Regions from separate parts of the Sphingobium sp. KKT206 genome, predicted to be linked through region 1. Evidence: riboswitches for the same ligand, from Rfam matches in the RefSeq annotation. Region 1 holds a riboswitch; each other region holds the start of a gene.
The links. Region 1 has a riboswitch for cobalamin ahead of ACZ2HM_RS03340 (TonB-dependent receptor plug domain-containing protein). Riboswitches for the same ligand answer to the same signal wherever they lie in the genome.
Positions count from the first base shown of each region.

Region 1 (3,309 bases):
GGTCAGGCCCGTCACCGGTGTCGCCACGATCTGCCCGTAAACGCTGTCGATCCGGGCCCGTCCGATGGAAGGACGCGCACCAAAACTGCTGCTGGAAAAGCGCGATGTCTCGCGTTCCAGTCCACCCGTCAGCTGCCAGCCTTCTGCGATATCGAACATGCCCTGATATTCGATACGTTCGTTGCGGCCATTGCCGACAAAGGTCTCGGCAGGCAGGCCGACAAGGCTGAAGTTGCGGCGACGGGTGTCGGTGTACGCATAGCCCAGCCGGTTACGGAAGCGACCGTCGAACAGCGTGGCGTTAACTCCGGTATAGCCGACGATTTCGCGGGTGCGCGATTCCTCGTTCACATCACCAAAGGCAAAGGTTGGTGGAGGGAAGCCATCGATATTCACCCGGCCTTCCGAATACCAGCCGCGCGCATCGAGCGACAACCAGTCGCTCAGCGCCAGATTGAAACTACCGTTGGCACCGTAATTTTCATAGCCATCCTTTTCGATGCCGCCGCGCGCTTCGCTGAATGAGGAGATGCCATCGGTGCGGAAGTATCCTGCGCCCACGCTGGCCGAAAACGGACCGGCTTTTCCGGCAATGTTGCCAACCAGCTGTCCAGTATCGCGATAGCCATATTCGCCGCGTACGTTGACTGTCAGGGCGTCCGTCGGCTGGCGAGTGATCATGTTGATAACCCCGCCGATCGCTTGGCTGCCCCAAAGCACCGACGATGGTCCGCGCAAAACCTCAATTCGCTCGATGTTGCCGATCAGCAGATTGCCGAAGTTGAAGCCGCCCCCCGGCGACGAAGGGTCGTTGAGCTTGATGCCATCGACCAGCGCCACGGTCTGATCGCTCTCTGCACCGCGAATGAACACCGATGTGGATGTCCCGACGCCGCCGTTGCGCGTGATGCTGACACCCGGCACGGTTCGCAGGATATCGGCGACGGTTTGGGTCTGCCGCCGCTCGATTTCGGCCGAATCGATCACCGTGATGGATTGGCCGACCCTTTCGACGGGCTGGGCGCTGCGGTTGGCGGTGACGACGATGACCGGTTCGTGCGGCGACATGGTGCGGACATCATCCTGCGCGTGCGCAATGAAGGTGCCGCAAAGCCCGAGAGCTGCGGTGGAAACGGTCACTTTTAAGAACAGATTTTGCATGTGTATCCCCTGTCAAACAACAAGGGGTTGCTCGCACCAATGGCACGACAGAGCGTTCGCTGGCTTGTCACCCGCGCGCGCCACCCCAATCGATGTCGTCACGCGAGGATTGACCTCGATCACGCTGAACACCCCGTCCGCGCAAAGGACCGACTACAACAGGCAGGTCTCCTGGCTCCCGGGTCAACACGCTCGCCCCGCCTTCCCAAGTGCAAATGCACCCAGTGGCATGAAGGGGCGACCGCTCTCCGGTCACAGTTGCGGGGACAGCCACGGATTACAGGGGTAGATACCTGCTTCCGCGTTCCCTATTAATCCCATCTCTGGGAACCTGTTGCGGCGTCGCAATATGGCGAGCAAAACCGCATTGCAAGGAAAATGCTGTGCTGACCTTCATTACTGGCGGGTCCCGCTCGGGCAAAAGCGCGCCCGCCACACCAACACCATCCATGATTGTGACCAACGTATCCAGCGGCGCGACCCGGACCAGCATTTTCCCAAATCTCCGCGCGCAATGTTCTGGCTGCTGGTCCGCAGCATCACCGGTCTCAACTATTATCGGGTGGCGCGCGCTGGACGCATCTGGGCACCCATCGCCAATTTCCACAATCCCAAACGCTTCGGTTTCGATTACCGCCTGTCGCTGCGCCTACGCTATGTCGCATGGGCCGTGCTGGTCTATGGCGCGATATTGTGGTCGCCCTTTCGCTGGCAGATACTGGGCCTGATCCTCATCCCGCAATTTTTCTGGGTCAATGTCTTCAACCGCATCCGCGCCATGGCCGAGCATAACGGCCTCCCCGATAATCACGAACTCAACGGCACCCGCACCGTCATCCCGACCTTGCTCGACAGGCTCCTCATCGGGCCGCTCAACATCAGCTATCATCTGGAACATCACCTCTTCCGGTCCGTCCCCTGGCATAATCTGCGCCGCCTGCACCTCCATCTGATGGCCAACCCAACCTGTGCGGCGAACGCGCATGTGTCGCGCGGATATTGGGGCATGATCCGGGAGCTCATGCCGACGCGTGGCGTGAGCGGGAGTGACGGGGGATTGGGTGAGGCGGCAGCCCAAAGATCTCCCGGACGCTATTGCGCCATCCTTTTGCAGGTGGATGGAGCAGACATGATTGCCACACGCAGACGTCTCCACGATTGCGAAGGCTGCATCAACGGTATGTTTGCAAAAATCGAAAAACCGTCGAGCATTCTTTGTCGTATACTCGAATAAAGCACCAATATTTCTTACCAATTTTCCAGAGCTCATGGATATGATCGGGCAGAGATATTCTGGTGCAGCAAAACCAGATTAACGGATGCTTAGTTTTGGGAGAGTATTTTTACTTGTAGCAGTTGTTAGCCTTGAGCCGCGTGTACATACCTACGCACAGAGGCGCATGGTTAGTGTTGCAAGCGCAGTGATATCGTGCGAGGCAGGTCTTGATGAATCCATTTTCCGTTCACTGTGCCAGCCCTTTCCTTGTTGCCTCGTTCCCTCAACCACAAGCTGTTTTGAGTTGGTCGCTGACGCGGCCAGGCTTCGCAGAAGTCAGCAGTGTCGCATGGCTCTATGTCCGGGATGCCGATCTGAGCATGGATGTCGATCCAGCCTTGCTGCTTAGAAAAAGCATGCAGTCGGCGGGATTGACGGATGCGGTCCACCTCATGACATCTCGAGATATCACCAAGCATCACATGTCTCAGGCGTCCTTCGGGCGGGCTACGGCCAGCTGCCTGGCGACCGTCGGTCTTGGTAATGCGGTGCGCGTCGGTTCTGCACCCGTTGCTCATCAGGATGTCGGGACGATCAACCTCCTCGTGCATGTCGATCGCCCTCTGTCACAAGCGGCGCTCGTGGAGACCATTTCAATTGTTGCCCAGGCGCGTACGGTTGCAATGATCGACCTTCCCTGGAAGCCATCTGGATTGGCCGTGACGGGAACTGGGACCGACTGCATCGTCGTCGCAACTCCTATCCATCCAGACATGGAACAGTTTGCTGGCCTGCATACCGACATAGGCGCAGCTGTCGGTCGGGCCGTCTATGACGCAGTCTGGTCGGGTGGACATGTCTGGATCGCCGAACAGCAGCGTACTGAAGCGCGATCTACATGCGCGTTGGCGCCCCCTGACTGACTTTGACAG
Region 1 is NZ_CM145764.1:697,527-700,835, forward strand. It holds gene ACZ2HM_RS03340 (TonB-dependent receptor plug domain-containing protein) at 1-1,161, opposite strand, end outside; cobalamin riboswitch at 1,306-1,511, opposite strand; gene ACZ2HM_RS03345 (fatty acid desaturase) at 1,511-2,395, shown strand; gene ACZ2HM_RS03350 (adenosylcobinamide amidohydrolase) at 2,608-3,300, shown strand.

Region 2 (3,309 bases), 1.6 Mb from region 1:
TGACCTTTGCGCCAATCCTCACGGTTCGAGGCTCGACGACACGACTCAACCGGCCTTCCACCGGAGCACCTGCATCAAAGGCGGGGATGTAGGACTCGTAATAATAGGCGATGTCCTTGTCCCGGCTGTCGAAGATGTTCAGCACTTCTCCAAATATCTCGACCTTCTTGCCCGTCCACGCGGCGCGGGCATTCATGACGGTGCTGCCCCGATCCCGGACACTGTTGTCCTCGACAAGCGGAGAAGGTCCGAGGTGGCGCACCCGAATGCTGGCTTCCCAGGGATCAAGAATGATGGCGGCACCGGCTGAAGCCGCGTTCTCAAATGCATTAGGGATGTGATCGCCATTGTCGAAGCGGGCATGGCTGGCAGTATAGTTTCCATCAAGCGCAAGCCACGGGAACGGCCGCCAGAAGGCGACGATTTCATAGCCATGACACCCACTGGCACCCGACGTTCAACAGCATTGGAATCGCCAATGAAACGAAGCTCGCTGCCGACATGCAGCCACCAGTAAGTCGCGGTTAACGTGACCCCGGAGAATTGAAGGCGTCCCCCCAGTTCCTTGCCGATGCCGCGAACGAGAACCGGAACAGGCGTGCCCCTGTTTACCGCACCCCGAACGTCGTTGGAATGGAATCCACGGACCCAGTTGGCGTAGAGTTCAAGTTGCGGTGTAACCTGATAGGCGATCGAGACCTTAGGTGAGAGAATCGACGCCGAGCCACTGCCTTCTCCCAGCGACGCCGCAACCACATCTCGTGCACGCACGGAATAGTGATAATAGTCCCCGCGAAGACCACCTGTCACACGCAGTCCAGCCAAGAGTTTCCAAGCGACTTCGCCGTAGAGCGCGGAAGACAATTCCCCGACCTGATAGTGCCCGAGAGATTCAAGAAATGTGCGGACAGCCGTTCGATCGACACCAACATTCCCGATGGCATCGTATCTGTTTTCGGTGCCAAGGCTCACAGCCAGACTGTCAGCGATTTCCCAATTTTTTTGAGCGGACAGCCCTAGTACCCAATGCCGGTCGAACTGCTTGATCTGCGCGCTTGTGCCATCCGGATCGGTGTAAGTGGGGTTCGACAACATCGACCAGTCGTAAAACTGGGCATAGACATTGGCGCGCCATGTCGGTTGCTTGACCGCGATGTTAGCCACCTGGCGCGTCATCTCACCCCGCGCGGAAGGATCTGGAGAGCAGAACACATCCGCACACAACGCCGTGCCGATAATGCGCTCCGGGATTTGCTCGGTAGGGTGCCATGTCGCCCGGTAGGCATGGAGAGATGCCTCCAATGTGCCCGCACCGCTCGGCATGCTATATTTCGCGAAACCCGAGTAATGGCGAAGACGTTCAGTTTCCTGCCACGGTCCGTCGTAGGTCTTGGCCTGAGCGACAAGCGTGAGATCTCCCACGCCCACGTCGTGCACTGTTCCGCCTACGGCGACGCGGCGCCAACCATATGAACCAGCCTCGGCCGATGCCCACGGCCGGTGGTAACCCTTGATGGTCATCATATAGGCTGCTCCCGCCAGAGCGAAATCACCGCCGTCGGCGCGATAGGGCCCTTTACGAAAATCCTCCCGGCCCACGATCTCCGGAATGAGGCCGTTGAGGTCGAGATAGCCGTGACCGTGTCCGTGTGTGCGAAAGTTCATCTGCAGTTCATCGATATAGGTGGTGAAGTCAGACCCATGGTCGAGGTTGAAACCGCGCAGGAAATACTGGTTGGCTTTGCCGCTCCCCGAATGCTGGGCTGCAACCAGCCCGGGCACCGCTTCCAGCAGTTCCGCCACGCGGAGAAGTGGCCGCACGAGGACATCGGCCCCTCCGACGCTTCCCTCGCTGGCTGATCTGGCAGTGCCGATCATGGCCTCACCACGACCGAAAACCACGATGTCGTTGCCCGCCTCGACCGCGTCCGCGCTTGTTTGCGATCCCTTCTCAAAGGGTTCGGCAAAGGCTGGCGTTCCCATACAGATCAGCGCAAGTGCGCTGCTGGTAGTAATGGTCTTGATCACGAAATAGTCCTCCGGCGTCTTGCGACGTGGCCGGGGCATACCCGCGCGAACGGGCGAGCCGCGCGGCGGCCGGACGCCATGGGCGGCCGACGCACGTCTCCGATGCGGCCCCAGCCGCTCATTCGTCGCTCAGACGGAGTTCACCGTGCCGCAGCCATCCTCTGGACCAAGGCAAGAGCGACCAGACGCCGGCAGGTCTCCTGGCTCACGGGTCACAGCTTGATGCACGCCTTCCCAGACCTCGCATGATTTAGCGTCCGGCCCAGTGGCTGCCCCTTCAAAGAGGAGCCATGTACATCGCGCTATCCGCTTACAGTTGCAGAGACAGCCGCGGATTTGGAAGCAAGCTTCCGCACCACATTCCCGATTAAGCCCCTTTTGGGGGCACCGGCGCGATCAATGAAAGCCGAACTTGTCCGCCTCTCAATCCCTCGCCTAACTGAAGTGAACGGAAAAGCCAATAACGCTTGGAGCTGGGATTTAATCAACGATTACTGCATCCCGCGCCACCATTGCCATTGGCACGGCCAGAGCGCGCCAACCGCACGCACTCGCTTTGAATGGCGGGTTTTCCCTGAACCTGTCGTTGGCCATCGGACTCCTGTACGCCCGGAAGTGGTCGCGACCTGTCGATTAGCGGAAGGACCGCACCTAGGAACAAGAAATTGGCAGCTGAACGGCGACAAAGGGTCGGATTTTACGAAGCACACTTGCCCCTCTCTTAATCAAATGGGTGGGATCTGCACGGCCCAGCCTACTAAAATGGCTCGAACTTCATGGCGGCTCACTGATGATTACAGTTTTCCAAGCCGCACCGCACCTACCCCATTTGCCAAACAACATAAAATCAGTGTCGGAATCCGGTCAGTGCCCAAAACAGACTCGAATTGATCGAACGCTTTACGGACCGCGCTATCCATCAAAAAATCAGCTATGCGATTGCCTTGTGCGCGCAGGCTCCCAATCTAGACGTTGATGGCCAGCCTGTTCCCCGACCTGTTTGAGACTCCGAAAATCCCGGGCTTGTCCTATCGGGAAGACCTTATCTCCCGCGATGAAGAGTTGAGGCTGATCGACGGGATCGACGCATCCGCGCTCGAGCCGTTTCGTTTCCAGGGTTGGCTCGGCAAGCGCCTGACCAGTTCCTATGGCTGGCGCTACGACTTCGACGACGCACGCTTCGGACCTACAGATCCCATGCCGGATTGGCTGCTACCTGTGCGTGCAAAAGCCGCTGTCTTTGTCGGCCTTGAGCCCGCCAGCCTAGCCCAGGCGCTCCTC
Region 2 is NZ_CM145764.1:2,776,908-2,780,216, forward strand. It holds partial or broken gene ACZ2HM_RS13465 (TonB-dependent receptor) at 1-1,983, opposite strand, end outside; cobalamin riboswitch at 2,202-2,435, opposite strand; gene ACZ2HM_RS13470 (alpha-ketoglutarate-dependent dioxygenase AlkB) at 3,052-3,309, shown strand, end outside.
Region 2: another riboswitch for cobalamin. It lies ahead of ACZ2HM_RS13465 (TonB-dependent receptor); the one in region 1 lies ahead of ACZ2HM_RS03340 (TonB-dependent receptor plug domain-containing protein).

Region 3 (3,309 bases), 1.6 Mb from region 1:
ACGAAGATCGACAGTGCGTCAAAGCCGTGCCGGTCGAACGCGGCATGCAGGGCGGCAAACGGGTCCAGATCGTGGGCGGTCAGGTAAGAACGATAGAAGATGATCAGGACCAGCGGTCGTCCGGGATTGCGCGCAAAGGATTCAGGATCGACGACGCCCCGGTCGGGATGCCAACCTCCCGCCATAGGCAGCGGCTCGCAATTTTGGGGAGGGGTATCGATCAGCCCTGCCAGCCGTGAAAGCGCAACAAGCGCCGCCTGCGCCGCCCCTGCACCGCCGGCATCGCACAATTGCGCAAGGCTTCTCAAAGCAGGCACGGGGACGGTCGAAACTGCATCCAGCCGCCCGTCCTCCCAGCCGTCGCCGGGCAGCACGGCCAGCGCGATGCCTCGCGACCGGGCCAGAGCCTCCACTCGTTCCAGCCCGTAACTCCAATAGGGCGTACCGCCAATCAGCCGGATCAGGATCGCCTTCGCACCTGACAGCGTCCGCTCGACATAGGTGTCGACCGATAGCGGGTGCATAAGCGCTGCCAGATTGGCGAGCCGCAGCGAAGGAAATGTCGCATCGTCTGCACGGGCCTGATGCCATGCCGCCGCGAACGCCCCCAGATCGCTGTCCGAAAAGGACAGGACCACAAGATCCGCAGGCTCTTGCCCCAGATCCTGCGGGACGGCGGTTTCCTCCATCCCGTGCGTTTCGCGGAAAATGACGTGCATCGCCTGCGCCTTACGCCAGCAGCACCGCGCGAATGGCGTCTGGATCGACATGATCGTGCTCGGCAATGGCGACCAGCGTGGTGCGGCGCGGCTCGTCAGGCCGCCACGGACGGTCGTACTGGTGGCGCACCCGCGCGCCTACCGCCTGCACCAGCAGCCGCATCGGCTTGCCCGCAACGGCGGCATAGCCCTTCACGCGCAGGATATGGTGATCGCGCGCCAGCGTTTCGATCCGCGCGACAAGGGCCGCCGGATCGGCAATTTCGCCCCATTCGATAACGGCGCTGTCAAAATCATCGTGTTCGTGATCATCATCCCCATCATGGTGCGATGGGCGCGCGGCGATGTCGTCCTCGGCGGCGGCATCAAGCCCCAGAATCACGCGCGGATCGACCACGCCTTCGGTCAGTTCGATCACCGGCACCGGGCGGCCAAGCTCTGCCGCGATGATCGCGCGTGCGGCGGCAACGCCTTCGGGTCCGGCCAGATCAACCTTGGTCAGCAGGATCATATCGGCGCAGGCAAGCTGGTCCTCGAACACTTCGGACAGCGGCGTTTCGTGATCGATGCTCGGATCGGCGGCGCGCTGGGCGTCAAGCGCGGCCACATCGGGCGCAAACCGGCCTGCCGCAACCGCCTCGGCATCGGCCAGCGCCAGCACGCCGTCCACGGTGATCCGGCTGCGGATCGCTGGCCAGTCAAACGCCTTGAGCAGCGGCTTTGGCAACGCCAGACCCGATGTCTCGATCAGGATGTGATCCGGGCGGGGATCAAGCGCGAGGAGCTTCTCGACCGTAGGAATGAAATCGTCCGCCACGGTGCAGCAGATGCAGCCATTGGCCAGTTCGACGATGTTTTCCGCCGGGCAGTCTGGAATGGCGCAGGATGCAAGAATGTCGCCATCCACACCCAGCGTACCGAATTCGTTGACCACCACCGCCAGCCTGCGGCCGCCCGCATTGCGGATCAGGTGGCTGATAAGCGTGGTTTTCCCCGCGCCCAGAAAGCCCGTGATGATGGTGACAGGCACCTTTGACAGGTCGGCCACAAGCAATTCCTCCGCGCGCCAGAGCGACAAACGGCGGGGCTTGCCGGACAAGTCCGGTCGGCGCGCGACGACGGGCGAGCGCGACAAAGCACCCGTTACCACGCGACCGTGCAGCCCCAGCCACACAGCTTCGTCGCTCAGACGGAGAGTTACCGTGCCGTGACCATCCCCTGGATCAGGCAAGAGCGACCGGTGCGCCGGCAGGTCTCCTGGCTCGCGGGTCACAGCTTGATGCACGCCTTCCCAGACTTGGCGCTTGCGCGCTGTCCAGTGGCCGCCCCTGAGTTCAGGAGCATGTGCATCGCGCTATCCGCTTACAGTTGCAGGGACAGCCACGGATTTGGGAGCAAGCCCCCGCACCGCATTCCCGATTAAGCCCCTTGCGAGGGCACCGGCGCGATCATCGAAGGGCGGAATCAACCCGTCCTTCGCCATGCGCCCTAGACGAAGATCGGAGCCAAGCCAATTGATGATGTTGCTTCATGCAACGATGGACGATCAGGTAACGACAGAAACCTCGATCTCATCGAACCGCTTCCAGCGATAGATCGCGTAACTCGCCAGCCAACAGAACACGAAAAGTCCGATGATGGCGAAGCCCAGACCATTGAAATTTTCGCCCAATTCAATGGCGATCCGCCATGGGGCACCCGTAAGGGCCAGTTTGTCGCCAATCAGGGCCAGCGTTTCGATTCCACCAATGACAATCGCCACGATGGCCGAGATCAGGGTGATTGTGATGTTGTAGTAGAGCTTGCGGATCGGCTTCACGAAGGCCCATTCATAAGCGCCCAGCATCACCACGCCGTCCGCCGTATCGATGAGGGCCATACCGACCGCGAACAGGGCGGGCAGGACCAGGATTGTCCCGATCGACAGGCCATCGGCGGCCTGGCTGGCCGACATGCCCAGAATGGCAACTTCGGTTGCGGTATCGAACCCAAGCCCGAACAGAAACCCCAGCGGGGCCATATGCCAGCTTTTGTTCACAAGGCGGAACATCGGCCTGAACAGTCTGGAAAGCAGACCGCGCCCACCCAATAACAGATCAAGATCGTCCTCGACATAGCTGCCGCCTGCACGAACATGCGCAAAGGTCCGCCAGACAGAGCGCAGGATGACCAGGTTCATGCCGGCGATCGTGAACAGGAAAAGCGCGGAAATCACGGTTGCAATCACGCCGCCGATTTCCTTGAAGGCGCCGAACTGCGACAGCGCGCTGGCCGTCACCGCAATGATGATCGATGCTATGGCAATGATCCCGGAATGCCCGATCGCAAACCAGAAGCCGGCCGAAACCGGGCGCTGACCATCCTGCATCAGTTTGCGCGTCACATTGTCGATGGCCGCAATATGATCGGCATCGACCGCATGGCGCAGGCCAAGCCCCCAGGCAAGCACAGCGGTGCCGAGCATTAACGGCTGCGCATGAAACAGGCTGAATGCCCAGACCCAGACGCCAATGTTGGCGGCGATCAATCCGGCAAACAAGGCACCAATTCGTAGGCGCAGAGACAGGGATGGCAGTGTCTTCGTGAGGGG
Region 3 is NZ_CM145764.1:2,773,507-2,776,815, forward strand. It holds gene cobN (cobaltochelatase subunit CobN) at 1-719, opposite strand, end outside; gene cobW (cobalamin biosynthesis protein CobW) at 730-1,767, opposite strand; cobalamin riboswitch at 1,950-2,178, opposite strand; gene ACZ2HM_RS13460 (HoxN/HupN/NixA family nickel/cobalt transporter) at 2,266-3,309, opposite strand, start outside.
Region 3: another riboswitch for cobalamin. It lies ahead of cobW (cobalamin biosynthesis protein CobW); the one in region 1 lies ahead of ACZ2HM_RS03340 (TonB-dependent receptor plug domain-containing protein).

Region 4 (3,309 bases), 1.2 Mb from region 1:
TGATACCATTTATCGAACAGGTTGATGACGCGGCCATACAGCTCGACCCGGTCGGTGATGCCATAGGAGGCGAGCAGGTCGACCACCGTATAGGCCTTAGTCGCGCCGCCAAAGCCCGACGAGTCGCCATCATGATAGCGCACCCGCGCGGTCATCGACGCGCGTTCGGCCGGGGTCAGGATGACCGATGTGGTGCCGGTATAGCGCGGGCGGCCGCTGTTTACATAGGTGCCGTCCATGTCGCGATCGATTTCATGGTCGGTATAGCCATAGGTCTGGCTGACACCGAGCCAGGGCAGCGGCTGGGCGGTGACGCCAACCTCTATCCCCTCCGCGCGGGTGCGGCCGAACTGGCCATAGCCGCCAAAGGGCGGACGGCTGCCGTCGAAATTAATCTCGTTCGTCTTGCGGGTGAAGAAATAGCTGACCTGCGCGGTCAGCCCTTCGGCCAGCGCCAGGTCGAAGCCGACATCGCCGCCCCGGCTGGTTTCGACTTCAAGGTCTGGATTGCCATAGGTGGGGTCGAACAATTGATAGAGGCCCGGTGCCTTGGCCCCGGTGCCATAGCTGGCGCGCAGCTTGAGCGCGCCCAGCGCATAAGCCAGCGTGCCGCGATAGGTATCGAACGTGCCGAAGCGGCTGTTGTCGTCGACCCGCGCCGCGCCGGTGAGGGTAAGCCCCGCGACCGGCCGCAGCGCGATTTCGGCATAGGCCGACCGCGTGTTGACGCGGGCGGGGAAAGCGCCGGAAAAGCTGGTGATCTGGGTCGTCTTCTCCCGCTCATAATTGCCGCCCGCGGCCAGGCTGACGGGGCCGGTGCCGCCATAGGCGAGGGCCAGCGTCAGCTCGTCCTTGGTGCCACGGAACAGGTCGCCCTCGGCCCGGTTCCAGATGCCGAAATAGCGGCGGCGCGCGGCATAGCGGCTGGCGGTCAGGTCGGCGGTGAACTGGCCGTCCAGGCTTTTGTAGCTGGCCTGGCCCGCGGCGGCATAGTCGCGCGTTTTGGCGGTATCGTCGCTGTCGGACGTCGTATTGTCGAGATCGCTGAAGGCATCGAACCAATAGCCGATCGCTTGCAGCGAGAGGGTTTCGGTCGCCTGATAGCCGACCCGGCCGCTAAAGCCGTAACGGCGATATTCGTCCTTTTCGGTTGCCGACCCTGCGGGGCTGGCGGTGCGGGGATCGGCGAGCGAGGGGCCGTCATGGCGATAGCCGGTCGCGCTCAGGCGGAAATCGAGCGCGCCGCTCTTGCCCAGCAAGGATGCGCCGCCGCTGCGCATGCCATAGGAACCGGCTTCGGCCTCGGCATTGACCTGCAGTCCCTCGTCGGTCGCGCGCTGGGTGATGATATTGATGACGCCGCCGACCGCATCGGAGCCATAAAGCGAGCTTTGGTTGCCGCGCAGGATTTCGACCCGGTCGATGTCGCGGCTGGTCAGGTGATCGGCCTGGAACTGGGTGCTGATCGCGCTGGGATCGCCCAACTCGATACCGTCGATCAGCCAGAGAATCTCATTATTGTTCGATCCCCGGATGCGCACGCTGGTCAATTGGCCTGGCCGGTCGGCCGTCGTCTGCACGCCGGGCGCGTCCTGCAATATGTCCTTCAGGAAGAGGATCTGGTTGCGCTGAATATCGGCGCGGGTGATGATCGACACCGCGCTGCCGATCTCGCGCGCTTCGCTGGTCACGCGCGAGGCGGTGACGATGATCGGGGTGCTGTTGCCGCTCAGGTCCGAAATCTGTTCGGGGGCCTGGGCGAAAACGGGGCTGGCAGCAACGAGCGCCAGCAGGGATATGCCGTATTTAACCATATATAGTCTCCTCCGCGCCGAGCGATATCGGGCGGTGGAGCATGTCGATGATAGGCGCATGGCCTCGCGCATCGACGGCCGACGCAGGGCGACGAACCGGCGCATATATAGCCCAGCGTCCCACGACGGTTGCGGCCCCGGCCGCCTTCCTGTCGTCGCTCAGACGGAGAGTTACCGTGCCGCGGCCATCCCCTGGACCAAGGCAAGAGCGACCAGAACGCCGGCAGGTCTCCTGGCTCACGGGTCATGGCGTCATGTACGACCTTCCCAGACGTTTGACGGTCCAGTGGCTGCTTCCTTCGAAGAGGAAGCCGTGTACATCACGCTCACCGCTTACAGTTGCAGGGACAGCTGCGGCTTTGGATGGTGTGAGCCATCCGCACCGCCTTCCCTTTTAAGCCTCGATCAAGAGGCACCGGCGCGATCTTGCCCGTTGCGCTCAAGCGAGCGCTACGGACGGCAGCCCGATAGCGGGCGGCAGGCCATCACGCAAGGCGGCAATTGCCGCCCCGGCTTCATGCTGTCAGTCGAACAGGCTGGATACCGAGCTTTCGTCGGCAATGCGCTTGATCGCTTCGCCCAGCAGCGGGGCGATGGGCAGGTGGCGGACCTTCTTGGCGGTGTTGACCGCCTCGGTCCCCTGGATCGTGTCGGTAATGACCAGTTCCAGCAGGTCGGACGCATCCACGCGCGCAACCGCGCCGCCCGACAGCACGCCATGGCTGACATAGGCGACGACATCCTCGGCCCCGGCGGCCTTGAGCGCGGAGGCCGCGTTGCACAGCGTTCCCGCCGAATCGACGATATCGTCGATCAGGACGCAGAAACGCCCCGCGACGTCGCCGATGATGTTCATCACTTCCGATTCGCCCGCGCGCTCACGCCGCTTGTCGACGATGGCGAGCGGGGCGTTGTCGAGCCGCTTGGCGAGCGCGCGGGCGCGCACCACGCCGCCGACGTCGGGCGACACGACCATCAGGTTGCGATCACCAAAGCGCGCCTGGATATCCGCCGACATCACTGGCGCACCGAACAGATTGTCGGTCGGAATATCGAAGAAGCCCTGGATCTGACCCGCATGCAGATCGACCGACAGGACGCGGTCGGCGCCCGCCTTGGTGATCAAATTGGCGACCAGCTTGGCGCTGATCGGGGTGCGGGGGCCGGGCTTCCGGTCCTGCCGGGCATAGCCGAAATAGGGGACGACGGCGGTGATTCGCTTGGCCGATGCGCGCTTGAGCGCATCGATCATGATCAGCAATTCCATCAGATTGTCGTTGGTGGGATAACTGGTCGATTGCAGCACGAACACATCTTCGCCCCGGACATTTTCGTGGATTTCCACGAACACTTCCTCATCGGCGAAGCGGCGGACGCTGGCGTCGGTCAGGGGAATTTCGATATAGTCGGCGATGGCGGCCGCGAGCGGCTTGTTCGAATTGCCGGTCATGAGCTTCATGGCCAAAACCCCCTGAAATGAAAAGGCGTGACGAAT
Region 4 is NZ_CM145764.1:3,198,033-3,201,341, forward strand. It holds gene ACZ2HM_RS15500 (TonB-dependent receptor plug domain-containing protein) at 1-1,814, opposite strand, end outside; cobalamin riboswitch at 2,020-2,249, opposite strand; gene ACZ2HM_RS15505 (ribose-phosphate pyrophosphokinase) at 2,338-3,273, opposite strand.
Region 4: another riboswitch for cobalamin. It lies ahead of ACZ2HM_RS15500 (TonB-dependent receptor plug domain-containing protein); the one in region 1 lies ahead of ACZ2HM_RS03340 (TonB-dependent receptor plug domain-containing protein).